One region of the Bradyrhizobium sp. AZCC 1577 genome, then DNA from elsewhere that is predicted to be linked to it. Evidence: predicted binding sites of a transcription regulator. Region 1 holds the regulator's gene; the other holds the start of a gene.
The links. The regulator PhoB, encoded in region 1, activates phosphate uptake and scavenging genes when phosphate is short. The targets are predictions, from matches to a motif close to TGTCATNNANCTGTCAT.
Positions count from the first base shown of each region.

Region 2: a site for PhoB is predicted at 2,804-2,820, ahead of V1278_RS32580 (esterase-like activity of phytase family protein). Genes of this name have one in related genera too.

Region 1 covers NZ_JAZHRQ010000001.1:1,224,812-1,232,508, forward strand. Annotated here, with positions in the region: gene pstA (phosphate ABC transporter permease PstA) at 1-789, shown strand, start outside; gene pstB (phosphate ABC transporter ATP-binding protein PstB) at 786-1,607, shown strand; gene phoU (phosphate signaling complex protein PhoU) at 1,619-2,335, shown strand; gene phoB (phosphate regulon transcriptional regulator PhoB) at 2,346-3,050, shown strand; gene V1278_RS05675 (GcrA family cell cycle regulator) at 3,379-3,888, opposite strand; gene V1278_RS05680 (aspartate aminotransferase family protein) at 4,385-5,593, shown strand; gene argF (ornithine carbamoyltransferase) at 5,593-6,519, shown strand; gene V1278_RS05690 (Hsp33 family molecular chaperone) at 6,717-7,697, shown strand, end outside.
Region 2 covers NZ_JAZHRQ010000001.1:6,897,896-6,905,592, forward strand. Annotated here, with positions in the region: gene V1278_RS32565 (heme/hemin ABC transporter substrate-binding protein) at 1-880, shown strand, start outside; gene V1278_RS32570 (FecCD family ABC transporter permease) at 877-1,968, shown strand; gene V1278_RS32575 (heme ABC transporter ATP-binding protein) at 1,965-2,765, shown strand; gene V1278_RS32580 (esterase-like activity of phytase family protein) at 2,880-4,232, shown strand; gene V1278_RS32585 (mucoidy inhibitor MuiA family protein) at 4,354-6,012, opposite strand; gene serA (phosphoglycerate dehydrogenase) at 6,173-7,697, opposite strand, start outside.

The sequences.
Region 1 (7,697 bases):
CTGGGCGCCGCAGCGTTCGGCGTGACCTGGCTGGCACTGATCCTGTTCACGCTGTTCTATAACGGCCTAACCGGACTTAACCTCGCCGTCTTCACCGAGGATACGCCGCCGCCCGGTTCGACCGATGGCGGCCTACGCAACGCCATCATCGGCTCGATCATGATGACCGTGATCGGGGTCGGCATCGGTGCGCCGCTCGGCCTTTTTGCGGGAACCTATCTCGCCGAATACGGCAAGCACGACAAGCTCACCTCGGTGATCCGCTTCATCAACGATATTCTGTTGAGCGCGCCGTCGATCATCATCGGCCTGTTCATCTACGGCGCGATCGTGGTGCCGATGGGCGGCTTCTCGGCCTTTGCCGGCTGCCTGGCGCTCGCCGTGATCGTGATTCCCGTGGTGGTCCGCACCACCGAGGACATGCTGGGGCTGGTGCCCAATCCCCTGCGCGAGGCGGCGTCTGCGCTCGGCCTGCCGCGCTCGCTGGTGATCCGCCGGATCGCCTACCGCGCCGCGCGCGCCGGCCTTATCACCGGCGTCCTGCTGGCCACCGCCCGTGTCGCCGGCGAAACCGCGCCGCTATTGTTCACCGCGCTGTCCAACCAGTTCTTCAGCCTGGACCTGACCAAGACGATGGCGAACCTGCCGGTCACCATCAACAACTTCGTGCAGAGCCCCTACGTCTACTGGAAGCAGCTCGCCTGGAGCGGGGCGCTTCTGATCACGCTCACCGTGTTGGCCCTGAATATTGGCGCGCGCATCCTTGGCGCCGAGAGGACATCCAAATGACCGATCTCTCCGTATCCGTGAGTAACGCGAGCGGGCCCGTTCCGCAGGCGACGCTCCCCGAGGCTGCGCCGAAGGTGACCGCGCGCAGTCTGAACTTCTACTATGGCGAGCACCATGCGCTGAAGAACATCAACCTGACGCTCGGCACCCACCGCGTCACCGCCTTCATCGGCCCGTCCGGCTGCGGCAAATCCACGTTGCTGCGGATATTCAACCGGATGTACGATCTCTATCCGGGTCAGCGCGCCACCGGTCAGCTCTTGCTCGACCAGACCAACGTCCTCGACCCCAAGCTCGATCTCAATCTGCTGCGGGCGCGCGTCGGCATGGTGTTCCAGAAGCCGACGCCGTTCCCGATGACGATCTACGAGAACATCGCCTTCGGTATCCGTCTCTACGAGAAGATATCCAAGTCGGAGATGGACGGCCGGGTCGAGAAGGCGCTGCGCGGCGGCGCCCTGTGGAACGAGGTCAAGGACAAGCTCAATGCAAGCGGCCTCTCGCTGTCCGGCGGCCAGCAGCAGCGGCTCTGCATCGCGCGCACCGTTGCGGTCAGGCCCGAGGTGATCCTGTTCGACGAGCCCTGCTCGGCGCTCGATCCGATCTCGACCGCCAAGATCGAGGAACTGATCCAGGAACTGGCAGAGGACTACACCATCGCCATCGTCACCCATAATATGCAGCAGGCGGCGCGCGTCTCGGACAAGACCGCCTTCATGTATCTCGGCGAGCTGGTCGAATTCGACGACACCAACAAGATTTTCACCTCGCCGCGCGATCGACGTACCCAGGACTACATCACGGGGCGGTTTGGTTAAGGAGATAACAGATGGCTTCTGAGCACACCGCCAAGGCGTTTGACAGCGACCTCCAGGAATTGACGCGTCTGGTCGCCGAGATGGGCGGCCTTGCTGAGCGCATGATCACCGAATCCGTCGACGCGCTGGTCCGCCGCGACGTCGCGCTCGGCAAGCACGTCGTCGCCACCGACGTCGAGATCGACCGCCTGCAGCATCTGATCGAGGAGCGCGCGGTGCTGACCATCGCCCGCCGCCAGCCGATGGCGATCGATCTGCGCGAGATCGTCGGCGCGATGCGGGTTGCCACCGATCTGGAGCGGATCGGCGACCTCGCCAAGAACATGGGCAAGCGCGTCGCGGCGCTGGAGAACGATTTCCAGCCGCTGAAACTGATGCGCGGCCTCGAGCACATGACCGATCTGGTACAATCGCAGGTCAAGTCGGTGCTGGACGCCTATGCCGCGCACGATCTGCCGGCGGCGATGGCGGTGTGGAAGGGCGACGAGGAAGTCGACGCCATCTGCACCTCGCTGTTCCGCGAACTCCTCACCTACATGATGGAGGATCCGCGCAACATCTCGTTCTGCATCCACCTGATGTTCTGCGCCAAGAATATCGAGCGGATCGGCGACCACGCAACCAACATCGCCGAAACCGTGTTCTACATGATCGAGGGTCAGCAGATGCTCGACAAGCGCCCGAAGGGCGACATGACGACGTTTGCCACGACCGTCTCCAACACTTGAGGAAAGCAGAATGAGCGCGCGCATTATGGTGGTCGAGGACGAGGAAGCGTTGACCACGCTGTTGCGCTACAACCTCGACGCTGAAGGCTATGAGGTCGAGACCGTCGGCCGCGGCGACGATGCGGATACGCGGCTGAAGGAGCGCGTGCCCGATCTTGTCGTGCTCGACTGGATGCTGCCGGGCCTCTCCGGCATCGAGCTGTGCCGCCGTTTGAGAGCGCGTCCCGAAACCAAGCAATTGCCGATCATCATGCTGACCGCGCGCGGCGAGGAGAGCGAGCGGGTGCGGGGGCTTGCGACCGGCGCCGACGATTACATAGTCAAGCCGTTCTCGGTGCCGGAACTGCTGGCGCGCGTGAAGGGCCTTTTGCGCCGGGCGAGCCCCGAGCGGCTCGCCACCGTGCTGACCTATGGCGATATCGAACTCGATCGCGAAAAGCGCCGCGTCGCGCGCTCGGGCCGTCAGATCGATCTCGGCCCGACCGAGTATCGCCTGCTCGAATTTTTCCTCGAGCACCCCGGCCGCGTCTTCAGCCGCGAGCAGTTGCTCGACAGCGTCTGGGGCCGCGACATCTATATCGACGAGCGCACCGTCGACGTCCATATCGGCCGATTGCGCAAACTGCTCAACCCCGGCCGCGAGCAGGACCCGATCCGCACCGTCCGCGGCGCAGGTTACGCGCTGGATGACCGGTTTGCGAAGGTCGAGCCGTAACCCTCCGTTGCCGTCCTCGCGAACTTCTCCGTCGTCCCCGCGAACGCGGGGACCCATAACCACCAATCTCGATTGTTGAAATGCGCTGGAGCTCCAGCTCAGCGTAACCACAGACACCTGTGGTTATGGGTCCCTGCGTTCGCAGGGACGACAAGTTGAGGGGTTCTCGCCTCTATTCCGTCATCCCCGCGAAACGCGAGGACCCATAACCGCCAATCTCGATTGTTGAAATGCGCTGGAGCTCCAGCTCAGCATAACCACCTGCACTTGTGGTTATGGGTCCCTGCATTCGCAGGGACGACATCGTTGAGATAGCGGCGCGCGCCCCTTACCGCGTCTGCTTCGGCTGCTGCCTCCGCCGATCGGCGGCGGGCTGGTAGGCGATGCGCGAGTGGTGGGCGCAATAGGGCAGGCCCGTGAGCGCCTTGCCGCCGCAGAAGAAGAATTCCGGGCTCGAGGGATCGCCGACCGGCCAGTGGCAGGTGGCCTCGTTCAGTTCGAGCAGCGACAGCCGCTGGCTCATCGGCACGACGTTGTCGAAGGCGATCGGATCCGGCTCCATCTCGACTTCGAAGGCGTGTGCCAGCGCGGTGTTGCCGCGCGAGACCGGGCGCGACACCCGCATCATCGGCTGGGCGGGGCGTGCCTTGCGCTGCCGCGGGGCGGCCGAGGAGGGGCTCTTGGCACGGCCGGAAAGGCCCAGCCGGTGCACTTTGCCGATCACGGCGTTTCGCGTCACATTCCCGAGTTCCGCGGCGATCTGGCTGGCCGACAATCCGGCTTCCCAGAGCTTCTTAAGCTGTTCGACGCGATCGTCGGACCAGGTCAAAACCGTCATCGTAATCTTCCCTTCGCATCGCGCCGGCCGATCGGGGGCAGCGCTGGCGAGTCATTCGTCTCAAAAATCCCTGCGGTCAGAATCCCTTAGCCCTCGCCGGACGCGCTAACCGCGCCGAACGTTTACGCCTGTACAAAATGGACTCTTAGGGATCAGAACTGCCGCACGAGATGTCGTACCCGACAGCCCAAACGCTACAATATGGCGTGACTCGGGCGCAAGAGTCCGGGCCCGAACGTCCACATGTTCTGACATCTAGGCATTTCACTGCGTGTTTTCCACCACACCGCAATCTTACGGATTTCAGCATCTTGCACTGCAGGAAAGCCGGCTCCGTGGCGTGTTGACAGCGCCCCACGCCCACATAGAATGCCTCTCACGTGCCGCCCTTAAGAGGCGGCACGTTTCGTTTTCGCAAGACCGGCTGTTGCCGCGTTCGCGCCAATGCACGCCCGCGGCAGGTCTCAAAGGCAGGTCTCAAACCTCAGTGATTGCCATGACCAATAGCGCCACGTCGCATCTGCTCCCGGTCTTCGCCAGGGTCGATCTCGGCTTCGAACGCGGCGAGGGCTGCTGGCTGACCGCCACCAATGGCGAGCGCTATTTGGACTTCACCTCGGGCGTCGCGGTGAATGCGCTCGGTCACTGCCATCCGCACCTGATCGCGGCGCTGCAGGAGCAGTCGACGAAACTCTGGCACATGTCGAACCTGTTCAAGTCGCCGGATGGCGAGAAGCTCGCCGCGCGGCTTTGCGAGCAGAGCTTTGCCGACCTCGTGTTCTTCTGCAATTCCGGCGCCGAGGCGATGGAAGGCGTGATCAAGGTCGTGCGCCGCTATCAATTCTCCAAGGGCCATCCCGAGCGCTATCGTCTCGTCACCTTCGAGGGCGCATTCCACGGCCGCACCCTGGGCACGCTCGCAGCAACCGGCTCCGCCAAATATCTCGAAGGCTTTGGGCCGCCGATGGACGGTTTCGACCAGGTGCCGCATGGCGATCTCGAAGCGGTCAAGAAAGCGATCGGCCCGCAGACCGCGGGCATCCTGATCGAGCCGGTGCAGGGCGAGGGCGGCGTGCGCTCGGCGCCGCAGTCTTTCTTCAAGGCGCTGCGCCAGCTCTGCGACGAGAAGGGCCTGTTGCTCGCGTTCGACGAGGTGCAGACCGGCATGGGCCGCACCGGCGATCTCTTCGCCTATAAGCGCGTCGGCGTGACACCGGATGTGATGTCGCTGGCCAAAGCGTTGGGCGGCGGCTTCCCGATCGGCGCGGTGCTGGCGACGGCGGAAGCCGCAAGCGGCATGACGCCGGGCTCGCACGGCTCGACCTTCGGCGGCAATCCGCTGGCGATCGCTGCGGCGAATGCCGTGCTCGACGTGATGCTGGAGCCGGGCTTCTTCGATCACGTGCAGAAGATGTCGCTGCTGTTGAAACAGAAACTGGCCTCCGTCGTCGATCGCTATCCCGCCGTGCTGTCGGAAGTTCGCGGCGAGGGGCTTCTGGTCGGCGTCAAGGCCGTGGTGCCGTCGGGCGATCTCGTCAATGCGTTGCGCGACGAGAAATTGCTCACCGTCGGCGCCGGCGACAATGTGGTGCGGTTCCTCGCGCCGCTGATCGTCACCGAGGCCGAGATCGAGGAATCCGTGCAAAGGTTGGAGCGCGCCTGTGTCGCGCTGTCCGCTGGCCAGTTGAAGAAGGCGGCGGGCTGATGAGCAAATCCGTCCGTCACTTCCTCGACATCAATGAACTGCCGTTAGATGAATTGCGCAGCATGCTGACCTTGAGCGCCACCATGAAGGCGAAGCTGAAAGCGCATGAGAAGGGCAAGAAGCCGCTCGAAGGCAAGACGCTGGCGATGATCTTCGAACGTCCCTCGACCCGCACCCGGGTGTCGTTCGACGTCGGCATGCGCCAACTCGGCGGCGAATCCATCATGCTGACCGGTGCCGAGATGCAGCTCGGCCGCGGCGAGACCATCGCCGACACCGCGCGCGTGCTGTCGCGCTATGTCGATGCGATCATGATCCGCATCCTCAACCACGACGCGCTCCTGGAATTGGCCGCGCACGCCACCGTGCCCGTGATCAACGGCCTGACGCGGCGCTCGCATCCCTGCCAGGTGATGGCCGACCTGATGACCTTCGAGGAGCATCGCGGGCCGATCGAGGGCAGGACCGTGGCCTGGACCGGCGACGACAACAATGTGCTGGCCTCGTGGGCGCATGCAGCCGAGCGTTTCAAGTTCAGGCTCAATGTCGCAACCCCGCCGCAGCTTGCGCCGAACAAGGCGATGAAGGACTGGATCAAGGCGACGCAGGCGCCGATCGTGCTCGGCACCGATCCCGAAGCCGCGGTGCGCGGCGCCGATTGCGTCGTTACCGACACCTGGGTCTCGATGGGCGACAAGGACGGCGAACATCGCCACAATGTGCTGAAGCCCTATCAGGTCAATGCGAAGCTGATGTCGCTGGCCAAGCCGGACGCGATCTTCATGCACTGCCTGCCCGCCCATCGCGGCGAGGAAGTCACCGATGAAGTGATCGACGGCGCGCAGTCGGTCGTGTTCGACGAAGCCGAAAATCGCCTGCATGCGCAGAAAGGCATTCTGGCCTGGTGTTTTGACGCGGTGGCATAGGTTTCTCCGTCGTCCCTGCGAAAGCAGGGACCCATACGCCGCGGCCCCAATAATTAAAGGCAGTGGTTGACGCCTTGCCTTACTCACAACGCCCTGTGGTTATGGGTCCCTGCGTTCGCAGGGACGACGCGTGGAGATGGTTTCGCCGGCTCGTCAACCCCTTTTGTTTTGCATTCCGAGCCCCCAGATAAGGCGCCATGGATTCACAATCAGACATCAAAATCATGACCGAGGCGCCAATCCGCGCGCCCTCGTCCGTTCCCGTCGATGATGCGGTGCTGCCGTTCGAGGTCGCCTCGCTCGATCTGCGCGGACGGCTGACCCGACTCGGCCCCGCGCTCGACGACATACTGACCAAGCACGATTATCCGGCGCCGGTCGGAAAATTGCTTGGCGAAGCGATCGTGCTGGCGACGCTGCTCGGTTCGGCGCTCAAATTCGACGGCCGGTTCATTTTGCAGACGCAGACCGATGGCCCGGTGTCGTTTCTGATCGTGGATTTCCAGTCGCCGGATCGGCTCCGCGCCTATGCGCGCTACGACGCAAGGCGGCTGAAGGACGGGCAGGATTCAGGCGCCCTGCTCGGCAAGGGCCATCTCGCGATGACCATCGATCAGGGCGCGGACATGAGCCGTTACCAGGGACTGGTGGCGCTCGACGGCGGCAGCCTTGAGGATGCCGCGCATGAATATTTCCTGCGCTCCGAGCAGATTCCGACCCGCGTGCGGCTTGCGGTCGGCGAAGAATGGCGTGGCGGCGACGGCGGCAAGCATCGCTGGCGCGCCGGCGGCATGCTGCTGCAATTCCTGCCGCAGGCGCCCGAGCGGGCGCGGCAGGCCGACCTGCATCCGGGCAACGCGCCGGAAGGCGCGGTTACGCATCAGGTGGCGGAAGACGACGCATGGGTGGAAGGTCAGTCGCTGATCGGCACTGTCGAGGATGTCGAACTGATCGATCCCGATCTGTCGGGCGAGCGCCTGCTGTATCGCCTGTTTCACGAGCGCGGCGTGCGCGTGTTCTCACAGCTCTCCTTGCGCGCAAAATGCTCCTGCTCGCGCGAGGCAGTCTCCGCGATGCTGAAAAGCTTCTCGCCCAAGGACCGCGCCGAGATGGTCAAGGACGACAAGGTGGTGGTGACCTGCGAGTTCTGCTCCTCGGTCTATCAGTTCACCCCGCAT
Region 2 (7,697 bases), 5.7 Mb from region 1:
TGCGGGCGTTACGGTGCATGATGCCCGTGATCGCGACGTCACCATCGCAGACCCCGCGCGGACCGTCTCGATCGGCGGCGCGATCACGGAAATTCTTTATGCGCTCGGTTTCGAGGACCGTCTCGTCGGCGTCGACTCGACCAGCCTCTATCCGGCCGCGGCGCGCGAGAAGCCGGATGTCGGCTACATGCGCCAGCTTTCGGCCGAGGGCGTGCTCGGGCTCAACCCCTCCCTGGTGCTGGCAGCGCAAGGCTCCGGGCCGAAGGAAACCATCGACGTGCTGGAAGCCGCCAAGGTGCCGCTGGTGCTGGTGCCGGACACGTTTTCGGAAGCCGGCCTGCTCGACAAGATTAAGCTGGTCGGCCACGCCATGGACGCGGACAAGCGCGCCGAATGCCTGACTGCGGCGGTGTCGGACGACCTGACGCAATTGCGCGAGCTACGCGCCAAAGTGACGAAGCCGGTGCGCGTGATGTTCGTGATGTCGCTGTTGAATGGCCGGGCGATGGCCGCCGGAAAGAACACCGCAGCGAACGAGATCATCGCGCTTGCCGGCGGCATCAACGCCATCGACGGCTACGAAGGTTACAAACCCATCAACGACGAGGCGATCGTCGCGGCGAAGCCCGACGTCGTGCTCTCGATCCAGCGCGGCAAGGACTCGCTGGACGCCGAAGCCGTGTACGTCCATCCGGCCTTCGCGCTGACGCCGGCTGCGGCCAACAAGGCCTTCATCTCGATGGAAGGCCTCTATCTGCTCGGCTTCGGGCCGCGCACGGCGGCCGCCGCCCGCGATCTCTCGATCAAGCTCTATCCGGCGCTGGCGCCGCAGGCCGAGAAATTCAAGCCTGCGGCACTCACCGCCGATTGCCGGAAATGACCGTTCTGACCGAGGGTAGCGCCAAGCGCCGCAGCGGATACGCGTTGCGCCCTCCCGCCTCGCTGACTCTCATCTGCCTGTTCGCCGCGCTGGCCGGTGCGGCGCTGATCGCGCTGACGGTAGGCGCTGCCGGCATTCCGCTGGCGCGGCTGCCGGCCGCACTCGGCCTGTGGGGTGACGCTGGGGCGGGTCCAAGCCTCGCGCGCGACCAGCTCGTGCTGTGGTCGATCCGGATTCCACGGATCGGCGCGGCCGCGATGATCGGCGCGCTGCTCGCGGCATCGGGCGCCATCATGCAGGGGCTGTTCCGCAACCCCCTCGCCGACCCCGCACTGGTCGGCGTTTCTTCCGGCGGCGCGCTGGCGGCGGCGGCTGCGATCGTCTTCACCGACAGCCAGATCGGCCAGAACTTCCGCTTCATGCAGCATCAGTTGCTGCCGATCGCGGCGTTCGCCGGTTCGCTCGCGACCACCGTCATCCTTTATTCGATCGCGAGCCGCTCCGGGCGGACGTCGATCGCGATTTTCCTGCTGGCCGGCATTGCCATTGCCGCGATCGCCAATGCCGGCATCGGCCTTCTCGTGTTCATCGCCGACGATCGCCAGTTGCGCGACATCACGTTCTGGCTATTGGGCTCGCTGAGTGGCGCGACCTGGCCCAAGCTCGCCACGCTGGCGCCGGTGCTGGGATGTGCCGCGATCGCCTGCCTCTCGATCGCGCGTGGACTCGACGTGCTGGTGCTGGGCGAGGCCGAGGCGTTCCATAGCGGTGTCGATGTCGAACGACTGAAGCGGATTTCGATCGTGCTGGTGTCGGCGATGACGGGCGTGGCCGTTTCGGTCTGCGGCGTCGTCGGCTTTATCGGCATCGTGGTGCCGCATCTGTTGCGGCTGGTGATCGGGCCGGCGCACCGGTTGCTGTTACCCGCTTCCATGCTGCTGGGCGCGGTGCTGCTGGTGGGCGCCGATACGCTGGCCCGCACCATCGTGGCGCCCGCGGAAATGCCGATCGGCATCCTGACCGCAGCAATCGGTGCGCCGTTCTTTCTGGCGATGCTGCTCCGCCAGCGCGGGCTGGTTTCGCTATGACCGCCGTTCTCGAAGCGCAGTCGGTTTCAATGGTCGTTGGCGGCGCCACGCTGGTCGATGGCATCGATCTTTGCGTTGCCCCCGGCGAGATGGTCGCGATTGTCGGCCCCAACGGCGCCGGCAAATCGACGCTGCTGCGGATGCTGTCAGGCGATCTCCGCCCGACGCGCGGCCAGATCAGCCTGAAGCAGCGCGACATCCAAAGCTATCCGCCGCGCCTTCTCGCCTTCCACCGCGCGATGCTGTCGCAGCATGTCAACGTCACCTTCCCGTTCACGGTCGAGGAGATCGTCCATATGGGCGCGGGTGACGCCGGCCGCGCCGCCGCGCAGCGGCTGGTCGATGCGGCACTCGGCGAGGTCGATCTGGCGCATTTCAGCCAACGGCAATTACCGACGCTCTCGGGCGGCGAACAGCAGCGCGCGCATTTCGCCCGCGTGCTGGTGCAGCTCGCCTGCGGCGAGACGCAGCATGGGCCGGGGCTCTTGCTGCTGGACGAGCCGACCTCGAGCCTCGACATGCGCCACCAGATCGACCTGGTGGAGACGGCGAAGCGGCGCGCGCAGAACGGCACGGCCGTTATCGCCGTGCTGCATGACCTCAATCTCGCCATGCGGTTCGCCGACCGCATCGTGCTGTTGCATCGGGGTAAGCTCGCCGTCGATGGCGGCCGCAGCGATGCGATCACGGCCGAGACCATCCGCCGGATTTTTGAGGTCGACGTGAAGATCGACTATACCGACGCCGGCGTGCCGTTCCTGCTGCCGCAAACCATGCGGCCGGCTGCGGCGCAGTAACACCGAAACCGCAGCCTTATCCAACGCCGTTACGCGGCTTTCACAAAACTGTCAGCCGGTTGTAACAGCCGCTGCGCAAGTCACACCGCATCGCCATTCAACAGGAGATCCGCCATGCGCGTGTCATTGCTCTGCTCCGTCGCGTCCATGTTTCTGGCCGGCGCCGCCTTCGCTCAAGGTGAAGGCGAGTTTCCCGCCACGCTGAAGGGCCACGCCGTGCTGCCGGCGCAGACCTTTATCGACGCGCCCGCTGATGCGCCAGACGATCTCAAGACATCAGGCAAATACACCACCGGCCGCCGCGTCGACGCCGCGGGCACCGTGATGGGCAAGTCCTACGAACGCCCGACCGGCGTTTCGCTGCCGTTCAAGGGCCAGCCGCTGCAGGGCCATTCCGGCATCAAGGTGATGCCGGACGGCTCGTTCTGGGTGCTCACCGACAACGGCATGGGCTCGCGCTACAACTCGGCCGACTCCATGCTGTATCTGAACCGGCACAAGATCGACTGGGCGAGCGGCAAGATCGAGCGACAGGAAACCGTCTTCCTGCACGATCCCGACAAGAAGGTGTCGTTCCGCATCCTCCATGAGGACACCGCCAAGCGCTATCTTACCGGCGCCGATTTCGACACCGAAGGTTTTCAGATCATCGGCGACACCTTCTGGATCGGCGACGAGTTCGGGCCCTATGTGCTGAAGGCCGACAAGACCGGCAAGGTCCTGGCGGTGTTCGAAACAACCGCCGACGGCAAGCCGGTGCGCTCGCCCGATCATTGGTCGGTGCAGTCGCCTGCCGCTCCAGGCGCGAGCTACACCACCGTCAACCTCCGCCGTTCCAAGGGCTATGAAGGTTTTGCCGGCTCGAAGGACGGCAAGTTCCTCTATGGCCTGCTGGAGGGCCCGCTGTGGGATGCCGAGAAGAAGGACTTTGAAAAGGTCGACGGCAAGGAGGCCGCGCGGATCCTCGAATTCGACGTCGCGACCGAGAAATTCACCGGCCGCTATTGGCACTATGTGTTCGAGCAGAACGGCCACGCCATCGGCGATTTCAACATGATCAACGCCTCAAACGGCCTGATCATCGAGCGCGACAATGGCGAAGGCACCGCCGACAAGGCCTGCCCGGCCGGTCAGCGCGGCGAGAACTGCTTTGCGGACCTCGCCAAATTCAAGCGCGTCTACAAGATCGAGCTCTCCGACGCCAATGTCGGCAAGCCGGTGCGCAAGGTCGCCTATGTCGACCTGATGAAGATCAAGGATCCCGACAAGAAGGCGCGCAAACCGCTCAATGATGGCGTGCTGACCTTTCCGTTCTTCACCATCGAGAACGTCGAGCGCGTCGACGAGACGCACATCATCGTTGGCAACGACAACAATCTGCCATTCTCGTCGAGCCGCGATCCCAACAAGGCCGACGACAACGAGTTCGTGCTGCTGGAGGTGGCGGAATTCTTGAAGGCGAAGTAAGACGAAGCCTCCCCTTCATTGCGAGGAGCAAAAGCGACGAAGCAATCCATCTATCCCCGCGCGGAGATATGGATTGCTTCGCTTCGCTCGCAATGACGGCCCCTTTCGCGGCCAGACAGCCTCAGCCCGCCGGCACCATCACCACGCCCTTGTCCTTGGGCCAGCGTATGCGCCACGCGAAGTTGATATCCCTCACCTCGCCCGGCTTGGCCTCGAACGCCCATTCCAGCACGCCGCGTCTGTCGCGGATGTTGCTTGCGGTCGGCGGCGTCGTGGACGGCAGCATTTCGACCTGGATCTCCTCATTCTCGCTGACCGGCAACTGGTCCACGATCGCAATCCGGATCGGGAAATCATGGCCGTTGCGCACGGCGGTCTTGAACGCGCGCTCATCGGTCTTCGAGGTCGTCACGATCAGGCCGGCCGATCCCTCGTTGCGCTTGAGAACCGCGCGTTCGATCTTGATCTTGTCGTCGGCGCCGAAGCCGAGCTGCACGGTCTCGTCCTTGGCCGCGGCGGCCATCTGCCCGCGGCCGACAAAGACGCCGTCGCGGTAGATCGAGACGCGTCCCGGCAATAGCGGCGCGTCCTCGTTCTGCTTGAAGTTCGCTTCGAGGAACGCGGTCGGGTCCTTCACCGGCGCAGCGCGGACCGCGAGATCGGGCGCGAGCGTTACGCTAGAGACGCGCAGGCTCTTGGCGCCTTCGCTGGCACCGAGGCTGACGCGGCCGGGAATTTTGAACACCACCTGGAAGCCGCTGACATCAGCCGTGGCCTGCTGTTCGTCGGCACGTTCGGCGAGGGATTCCGCCACCTTAGCGGCAGGCGCCTGCGCCGAGCGGAACCTATTATCTATCGCACCGCTGACGGACGCCTGAGGCCGCGGCGGTTGCGGATACTGCACGATCAGCGGATTGAGTTCGGGCGCGCTGCCGCCGCGCGCCGTGCGCACGGTGGAGACACTGAGCGCGACATTGGACCAGTCCTCGCCGGTGGCCTGCGTGATTTCGGCGCGGCGCACCAGTTCGAGCGCGGGCTTGCGGTCTTTTGCGCCGGTATCGAGACGGGCATCATAGAGCGGCGTCCAGCGCGCACTGCGCACCGCATAGGTCACCCGCAGCGTCGCCCTGGTCGCGGCAGCCGCTGCGAGCTCGATCCGCACTTCCAGCTTGCTCGGCGGCTTCTGGGCCTTGTCCTGCTCGAGGCGCGCGATTTCACGGTCGAGGTCGCGCTGCTTGCGCTCGGCATCGCGGATCGCGGCCTCGGTGCTGGCGACTTCCTCGCCGACCGCGGCAAAGGCCGCGCGCCATTCGGATATCGGCCGCGCCTCGCCCTTGTCGCCGATCCCAACCGGCGCGATATCCGCAAATCGCTCGGCGAATTTGCGCCGCGCTCTCGCCGCATCGATCGCGCCCTGCAGGTTGACGCGCTCGTCCTTCAGCGCCTCGATGCGCTTGTCGAGTTCGGGCAAGTTGACCGGCGGCGCCGCGCGCGGCGGCTTGGCGTCGATCGCGCCGATCGCGAGCTTTGCACCGGCCTCACCCTCGACCCGCAGCGACGTGGGGTCGAGCGTGAGCGGAAAATCCTTGAGAACAGCGGAATTTTCACCGGCCGGCAGATCGAGCGTGACGAGGCGCGTTACGCTGGCGCCGTCGGGATAGACGGTGACAGCGTCGACCGCCGAGCTCGCGGCGATGTCGGCGGCCTGCGCCTCACCGGCGGCAAGCGCCGTCAGAACGACGAGGCTCGTCGTCAAAAAGCTGTTCGCAATCAATCGCATGGATACCCTCCTGAACCGCCCGCCGGATGGCGGCGGACAAACGACGCCCACCACTCCCAGTCATGAGACGCGGCGAGGAAGCAATCGGTTCGATCGGGATTTCGCCGCGGCAGCACCGCGGCGAAGCACCTTCCCCGGAAGAAGGAAGGGGATGCGCGCTTTAAAACGCCAGCGCCTTGGCCTGCTTCACCTGCGGCAGCGCTTGCACCTTGGCAAGCACGTCGGCCGGCACGGGGCCGTCGATCTCGACCAGCGCGATGGCGTCGCCGCCCTGCTTGACGCGGCCGAGATGGAAGGTGGCGATGTTGATCTTGGCGTCGCCGAGCAGGCTGGCGAAGCTGCCGATGAAGCCGGGCTTGTCCTCGTTGGTGACATAGATCATCGACTTGCCGAACTCGGCATCGACCCGGATGCCCTTGATGTCGACCAGCCGCGGCTTGCCGTCGTGATAGACGGTGCCGGAAACGGAACGCTCCTGCCGTTCGGTGGTGACGGTCACCGTGATCAGGCTTTCGTAATCACTCTGCGCCGCCCGTACGATCTCGTCGACCACCATGCCGCGCTCCTTCGCGACGACCGGCGCGGAGACCACGTTGACCTCGCCCAGCATCGGGCGCAGCAGACCCGACAGCACCGCCGAGGTGATCGCCTTGATCTTCATCTCGGCGACGTGTCCCTCATAGGTGATCTCCGTCTTCAGGATGCCGCTCTCGGTGAGCTGGCCGGCGAACGAGCCGAGCTTTTCGGCGAGCTCGATGAACGGCTTCAGCTTCGGCGCTTCCTCCGCCGTGATCGATGGGAAGTTCACCGCGTTCGAGATCGCGCCGGTGAGAAGATAGTCCGACATCTGCTCGGCGACCTGCAGCGCGACGTTCTCCTGCGCTTCGGTGGTGGAGGCGCCGAGATGCGGCGTACAGATCACGTTGGGATGGCCGAACAGCACGTTCTTGGTGGCGGGCTCCTCGACGAAGACGTCGAAGGCGGCGCCAGCGACATGCTTGGAATTCAGCGCATCGAGCAACGCCTGCTCGTCGACCAAACCGCCGCGCGCGCAGTTGATGATGCGCACGCCCTTCTTCATCTTCGCGAGCGCCGCCGCGTCGATGATGTTCCTGGTCTTCTCGGTCAGCGGCGTGTGCAGCGTGATGAAGTCGGCGCGCCTGAACAGTTCGTCGAGCTCGACCTTCTCGACGCCGATATCCTTGGCGCGCTCCGGCGACAGGAACGGATCGAACGCGACCACCTTCATTTTCAGGCCGAGCGCGCGGTCGGCAGCGATCGAGCCGATGTTGCCGCAGCCGACCACCCCTAAGGTCTTGCCGGTGATCTCGACGCCCATGAAGCGGTTCTTCTCCCACTTGCCGGCCTGGGTCGAGGCGTCGGCCTGCGGAATTTCACGCGCCAGCGCCAGCATCAAGGTGATCGCGTGTTCAGCGGTCGTGATCGAATTGCCGAACGGCGTGTTCATCACGATGATGCCCTTGGCGGTCGCCGCGGGAATCTCGACGTTGTCGACGCCGATGCCGGCGCGGCCGATCACCTTGAGCTTCTTCGCCTTGTCGATGATCTTCGCGGTCGCCTTCGTCGCGGAGCGGATCGCCAGGCCGTCGTAATTGCCGATGATCTCGGCGAGCTTGTCCTTGTCCTTGCCGAGATTGGGCTGAAAGTCGACCTCGATGCCGCGA